2 regions of the Anoxybacillus sp. UARK-01 genome follow, and region 1 is predicted to be linked to the other one. Evidence: riboswitches for the same ligand, from Rfam matches in the RefSeq annotation. Region 1 holds a riboswitch; the other holds the start of a gene.
The links. Region 1 has a riboswitch for thiamine pyrophosphate ahead of thiC (phosphomethylpyrimidine synthase ThiC). Riboswitches for the same ligand answer to the same signal wherever they lie in the genome.
Positions count from the first base shown of each region.

Region 1 (3,713 bases):
TCTTCCGATCGACGCACGAATCGACTATGCGTTACAGCAATTGCCCGAGCCGATTTTAGATGATATCGAAGGTTCAACGGAATATCGTTTATTTGTGTTAAAAAATACACTTTGGGACATTCTTACTGAACTGGAGGAGTCCGAAAGATGAATTCATCATCCAAATGTGAAATACCGCTTACTGTCAATGGAGAGAAATACTCCGTCATAGCCAGACAAGCGGATACGCTTCTTTTTGTTCTTCGCAATCACCTTGGTTTGACAGGAGCCAAGCCGGGTTGTTTAAACGGTGATTGCGGTGCATGCACCGTATTGATGGCTAAAACTCCGATTAAATCGTGCATGATACTAGCCATTGAAGCCATTGGAAAATCCGTTACAACCATTGAGGGATTGCGCGATACCCCTATCCAACAAGCATTTGTCGAACATTTCGCCTTTCAATGCGGATATTGCACGTCCGGTTTTATTATGAACGCCCATGCTCTTGTTGAAAGTACGCCGAACGCCTCGGACCCAATCATTGAAAAATGGCTTGAATCCAATGTTTGCCGTTGCACCAGCTACTTTGAAATCGAGCAAGCGGTCAAATCTGTGCTCGCAGAAAAGCAAGCAAGCAAAGACTGATTACTTTTTAGCCTTTCCCGCCATATTGGCCGGGAAAGGCTTTTCTGCGAATGAACCAGATGCTCTTTCTTATTTGCTTCATACGCACCCCGTGATCCGTCAGCAAGACAAATCCATGTCCCTATTGAGCTTGATCATTGATAAAGTCTCGAACCGGTTTCAACAAACTCCTTCGCTTTTCGCTTCATCCCGTCCTCTTTTATGCTTTTTTGCAAATCATGGGAAATTTTCATCGAACAAAATTTGGGACCGCACATGGAACAAAAATGAGCCACCTTCGCCCCTTCCGCCGGGAGTGTCTCATCGTGATGTTCCCTAGCCCGTTCCGGGTCCAGCGAGAGATGGAATTGGTCGTTCCAACGAAACTCAAAGCGCGCTTTCGACAGCGCATCATCCCGCATTTGCGCCCCTGGATGCCCTTTCGCTAAGTCAGCAGCATGCGCCGCAATTTTATAAGCAATCACTCCTTGGCGCACATCCTCCTTATTCGGCAATCCTAAATGCTCTTTCGGCGTCACATAACAAAGCATCGCGGTTCCATACCAGCCGATCATTGCCGCACCGATCGCTGATGTAATATGGTCATATCCCGGGGCGATATCCGTCGTCAGCGGACCAAGCGTATAAAATGGCGCACCATGGCAAATCTCCATCTGCCTGTCGACATTTTCTTTGATTTTATCCATCGGCACATGCCCAGGCCCTTCAATCATCACTTGGACATCATGCTTCCATGCTATTTGAGTGAGCTCGCCAAGCGTCTCTAATTCTGCAAATTGCGCTTCATCATTCGCATCGGCAATCGATCCAGGCCGCAAACCGTCTCCTAACGATATGGCGATATCATAGGACTTTAAAATTTCGCAAATTTCCTCAAAATGAGTGTATAAGAAATTTTCCTGATGATGGGCCAAACACCATTGCGCCATAATCGAGCCACCGCGCGACACAATTCCTGTTGTTCTTCCAATGGTCAACGGTATATAACGAAGCAATACCCCAGCGTGAATCGTAAAATAGTCAACTCCTTGTTCAGCCTGCTCAATCAGTGTATCGCGATAAACTTCCCACGATAAATCTTCAACTATTCCATTCACCTTTTCCAACGCTTGATAGATCGGAACCGTCCCAACTGGAACAGGGGAATTGCGAATAATAAACTCTCTCGTCGTATGAATCTGCTTTCCTGTTGATAAATCCATGATCGTATCTGCTCCCCAGCGGACAGCCCAGAGCATTTTCTCCACTTCTTCATCAATTGATGAAGTGACGGCTGAATTGCCGATATTAGCGTTAATTTTGACATGAAAACGTCTCCCAATAATCATTGGTTCACTTTCCGGATGGTTGATGTTGGCTGGGATAATCGCCCGCCCGGCCGCGATCTCTTGACGGACCAGCTCCGGATCCATCTGCTCCCGAATAGCGACAAATTCCATCTCCGGAGTAATGATCCCGCGTTTCGCATAATGCATTTGTGTGACTGCCTTGCCATTTTTGGCACGTAGCGGCGTCCGCTTAAAGGGAAGATAGACGTTCGATTCCTTTCCTTTTGAGAGACCGTTGTCCTCTGGACGCACGGGCCGTCCTTCATATTCCTCGACATCGTCTCTTTCTAAAATCCAACGCTTGCGCAGTTCAGGAAGCCCGCGGTAAATATCCGCTTGAAATTCCGTGTCGGTATACGGTCCGCTTGTGTCATATACACAGATCGGATCGTTTTTAGACTCTCCGGCTTCCGTCTTGGTTGGGCTTAGCGTAATTTCACGCATAGGAACGCGAATATCAGGACACGATCCTTCTACATACACTTTTTTACTGGCTGGAAACGGCATAGAAGATAAAACGTTTTGCATGCAACCCTTCCTCCTTTTTGTTTCATTCGATCTAAGGGCTACACCAAAACGTACGAAAAAAAGACGGTGGGGAAAAAGCAAAAATCGGGTTCTCCAAAAAGAGAACCCGATGGAATCAACAAATAGCGCAAAGTATATGCAACAATCCATACTCCCACTATCTACTTCCCTACGCTGGCATAACCCAGATCAGGTTCAAAGGGTCAAAGAACTTTCGCGCGTTCTTCTCTCAGTCCAAGCTATTGGACTCCCCTAGTAGATCCATTATTTACTTTTAGGGAAAGTTTAGCATATTTATTCATTTATGTAAACATTTTTCTTATGTTTTCCTATACCCGAAATTTCCCTAATAGATTCTGCATTTCTCCAGCCATTTCATTCAGCGCAGAAGCAGAAGAAGCGATTTCTTCCATAGAAGCCATCTGTTCTTGGGTCGCTGCTGAAATATGGCTAGAGCCCGCTGACGATTGCTCCACGATTTCTGCCATATGTTCAATGGCTGAAGCAACGTTCTGGGCGCTTTGCGTCATTTGGCGAATCACGACTGAAACTCCTTCAATTTGTTCATTGACCCCGTTAATAGATTGCCGGATTTGTTCAAAAGAAAGTCCGGCTGTTTGAACGACATGAAGCCCTTGAGAAACTTCATCGGCAACAACATCCATTGACCCAATGGCTTTATCGGTTTCTTGTTGAATGTCATCAATTAATTTTGTAATTTGCTGGGCGGATTGTGCCGATTGCTCCGCCAGCTTTCTCACTTCATCAGCGACAACGGCAAATCCCTTCCCTTGCTCTCCCGCCCGCGCTGCCTCGATTGCCGCATTTAATGCGAGCAAGTTGGTTTGTGAAGAAATCCCTGTGATGACTTGCGTGATTTGGCCGATTTCAGTAGAACGTTCTCCTAATCCTTTAATGATTTGACCGAGCAATTGGACATGCTCATGAATAAAACGCATTTGCTCTTCCATTTTTTCAATCGATTGTTTTCCTGCTGCCGCTTTCATCAACATTTCGCCTGCATTCGTAGTCACCTGTTCTGTATTCGCAGCGACTTGCAGTAAGGAACTGGAAATTTCATTCATGGAATAAGACGTTTCTTTTGTCATCTTGGCTTGTTGGTCTGAGTGAGATACGATGTTTTCCATGGTTGTTGCAATTTGTTCCGTCGCTTTTGTTGTTTGCTCCGTATTATGGGAAAGCTGCTCGGCAAATAACGTCATCTCATCT
Region 1 covers NZ_NASY01000013.1:3,448-7,160, reverse strand. Annotated here, with positions in the region: gene B6A27_RS01325 (FAD binding domain-containing protein) at 1-151, shown strand, start outside; gene B6A27_RS01320 ((2Fe-2S)-binding protein) at 148-627, shown strand; gene thiC (phosphomethylpyrimidine synthase ThiC) at 762-2,483, opposite strand; TPP riboswitch at 2,633-2,747, opposite strand; gene B6A27_RS01310 (methyl-accepting chemotaxis protein) at 2,813-3,713, opposite strand, start outside.

Region 2 (3,713 bases), on a different contig from region 1:
CGGAGAAGTCTCCCATCTCTAAACAAAGGGGAGGGGGGAAGATCTATACTTTATAGATACGGTGTTAGGAACAAACAAAGGATTTACTTAGTGATAGGGCGAATGGTTAAGTGGGAGGGATGAAGAAATGAATGATATTCGCTATCCGATTGGAAAATTTGAAAAGCCAGCTTTGTTTCAAGAAGAGAAGATAAAGGAATGGATCGCTGATATTCGTCAATTGCCAACAGCGATGCGTGAAGCTGTCAGTGGATTCAATGAGGAGCAGTTGAACACACCTTATCGTGAGGGGGGCTGGACGGTAGCGCAAGTGGTCCACCATATGGCGGATGCCAGCATGAATGCGTTTTTGCGCACAAAATGGACGATTACCGAAGCGGCTCCTTCCATTAAACCATTTGATGAAAATGCTTGGGCCGAAACGGTCGATGCCCGTTCGGTGTCAGTCGAGCTTTCTTTGCGTTTGCTTGAAGGAGTTCATGGACGTTGGACACAGCTGCTTGAATCGTTGGCAACAGAAGATTTTCAAAAAACGTTCTATCATGAAGGGACCAAAATGGAAATCGATTTATATACATTTGTGGCTATGTATGCTTGGCATGGGAAGCATCATACTGCACATATTCAGCAATTGCGCCAGAAAAAAGGATGGTGAAATGACGGACATCGTGCTTGATGTCCGTCATTTGCGTGAATGCACTTCGTAGATGGCAAATTTTAAATAATCGCCTTCATCGGCAGCAAGCAGCTTCGGATGATCATAGCCGGCTCCGCTCCAATGGACTTGGCGCAAAATTTTTTTTGCATCAAATGCAGCTTCTTCCACCATCGCTTGAAACATATCAGCATGGACATGGTAGGAGCAGCTGGCTGTAACAAAAAATCCCCCATCCTTTACTAATTTTAAACCGTTTAAGTTAATGTCCTTATATCCGCCCAAGGCCTTTGGAACAGAGTGAGCCGATTTGGCGAATGCCGGGGGATCAACAATCACGACATCCCACTGCTTTCCTTCGTGCACGGCCTCTCGCAAATAATCGAACGCATTGGCGACAACGAAATCAACGTTCGTAAAACCGTTTAGTGCTGCGTTTCGTTTCGCTGTCTCAATCGCGTGATCGGAAATATCGACAGCGGTGACATGCTTTGCTCCGTATAAACAAGCATTGAGCATAAACGAGCCTGTATGGGTGAAACAATCCAAAACGGTTGTATCCGTGTCGATGAGCGGGCGAATGGCGGCGCGGTTTTGCCGTTGGTCAAAGAAAAACCCTGTTTTTTGCCCGTTTTCAATATCAACGATGTATTTTACCCCGTTTTCTTCAATGATCACTTCTGTATCGCATGTGCCGTACCAAAATCCTTTTTCTTGCTCAAGCCCTTCCAGTTCGCGGACATATACATCATTGCGCAAATAAATCGCTTTTGGTTGAAATACTTCAAGCAAGCCTTTTAAAATCCAGTCTTTTCGCTTTTCCATTCCAAGGGAAAGAATTTGCACAACAAGTACATCTTCGTATTTATCGACAATAAGCCCCGGCAAAAAATCGGCTTCACCATAAATGGCGCGACAAGAACGGACACCTGGAATCATTCGTTCCCGATATGCCCATGCTTGACGAATCCTTTCCATGAAAAATGTTTCGTTCAATTCTTCGTCTGCATGGTGAGTTAAGACGCGCACAATCATTTGTGAGCGAGGATTAATATACCCCTTTGCGAGAAAGTAATGCTGATGGTTATAGACGTTCACAAAATCGCCTGGTTCAAAATCACCTTCAATGTAGTCTACTTCACTTTGAAAAATCCAAGGATGGCCTTGCTCCAGCCGCTTTTTGCGCTTTCGCTTCAAAAAAACGTTTGCCACATTCTTCACTCCATTAAATTAAGTTATTTGCCTTCTCTATCATACAGAATTGCCGATCAGGAAGCAATGATAGGAGGGGAGACTTGACAATCATACGAACAGTGATATGATAAATTTAAATAACTTTATATCCATGCTTCTAATCATCCACTAGGGGGGCCTTTAGATAGGCTGAGATCAAAGTGTGCCTTTGAGACCCTTAGAACCTGATCTGGATTATGCCAGCGTAGGGAAGTGGAAGTGGCGTACTGGCTTTATAAATGTTTGTAAACCACTTTCTTTGCGCTCGCGAAAGAAAGTGGTTTTTTATTGATTCAAGCATGGATATGTTTCCAAATGAAGGAGGGATTGACATGTCATTTTCACAGTTATTGCGTCAAAAGGTAGACGCTATTTGGGAGGCAAGCTTTCATCATCCATTCGTCAAGGAGCTTGGTGAGGGAGCGCTCGACCTGGCGTGCTTTCGTTATTATGTTTTGCAAGATTCCTATTATTTAAGCCATTTTGCTAGAGTACAAGCGCTTGGAGCTGCACGAGCGTTTGATTTGGCAACAACAGCGCGGATGGCGCATCATGCGCAAAATACTCAGCAAGCGGAACTATCTTTGCATGAGAAGTTTGCAAAGCAGCTCGGAATCACGGAGGAGGAAAAAGCTTCGTTCGTTCCGGCACCGACGGCTTACGCCTATACTTCTCATTTGTACAGGGCAGCGTATGAAGGTCATTTAGGCGATGTGATTGCTGCTATTTTACCATGCTATTGGCTTTATTACGAAATTGGTGAGAGATTAAAGCATTGTACGCCGCAGGAGCCGATTTATCAAGAATGGATTGCCGCTTATGGATCGGAATGGTTCCGTCAGTTAGTGGAAGAACAAATTCAGCGATTAGATACGGTAGCAGAAAACGTGTCGGAAGCGGATCGCAAGCGAATGGAACAGCATTTTATCATTAGCAGCCAATACGAATATTCATTTTGGGAAATGGCGTACCGTTTAGAAACATGGCCAATTCAAGGAAAGGAGAAAGTAAAGGATGCAGACAACCAAGGGATTGAAATTAGCTGATATTTTAATTACAATTGTCATTTCCATTGTATTTGGAATTGTGTATAAGCTATGGGGACCATTCTACTATTTTGTTAAGCCGTTTGGCTTCCATCTTGATCAACTCATTTATGGAATGTGGTTCATTGCCGCTACTGTTGCCTTTTTAATTATTCGCAAGCCTGGTATTGCCCTTTTGGCGGAAATTGCTGCTTCATCAAGCGAATTTGTGACCGGCTCTGAGTGGGGACTTGAAGTATTGATTTACGGTGTCGTACAAGGATTGTTTGCAGAGCTTGCTTTCGCTGCGTTCCGCTATAAGCGATTTGATGTGTTTGTTGTGTCGCTTGCGGCGATTGGCTCAACCATTGGTTCGTTAATTATGGACTATTATAAAGGATACATTGAAGCGCTGGCTCCATGGAATTTAACATTGTTCTTTGTTGCACGGTTTGTTGGCGCGATTTTAATTTCCGGCGTGTTTGCTTCCTCTTTAGTGAAAGCACTTGAAGCCACTGGAGTGACGCAAATGGTTCGTTCCGCATCAAAAGAAGATTATGATCAGCTAGACCGTTAAAGGGTGAAGAAAATGGAACTCGTAGCTTTTGTTGACCAGCTGCGGCTCAAATTCCCCGGAAAAGAAGGCTTGCTGTTTAAAGACTTGTCAGTTTCTTTTTCAAGAGGGGAGAAAGTATTGCTGTTAGGTCCATCTGGATGCGGCAAATCGACGCTGTTGCAAGTGCTTTGCGGATTAATTCCGCATTCAGTGGACATTCCTATGAAGGCGAAACATATTCAGG
Region 2 covers NZ_NASY01000031.1:61,301-65,013, forward strand. Annotated here, with positions in the region: gene B6A27_RS04780 (YfiT family bacillithiol transferase) at 128-655, shown strand; gene B6A27_RS04785 (class I SAM-dependent rRNA methyltransferase) at 683-1,867, opposite strand; TPP riboswitch at 2,010-2,117, shown strand; gene tenA (thiaminase II) at 2,221-2,934, shown strand; gene B6A27_RS04795 (ECF transporter S component) at 2,903-3,490, shown strand; gene B6A27_RS04800 (ABC transporter ATP-binding protein) at 3,503-3,713, shown strand, end outside.
Region 2: another riboswitch for thiamine pyrophosphate. It lies ahead of tenA (thiaminase II); the one in region 1 lies ahead of thiC (phosphomethylpyrimidine synthase ThiC).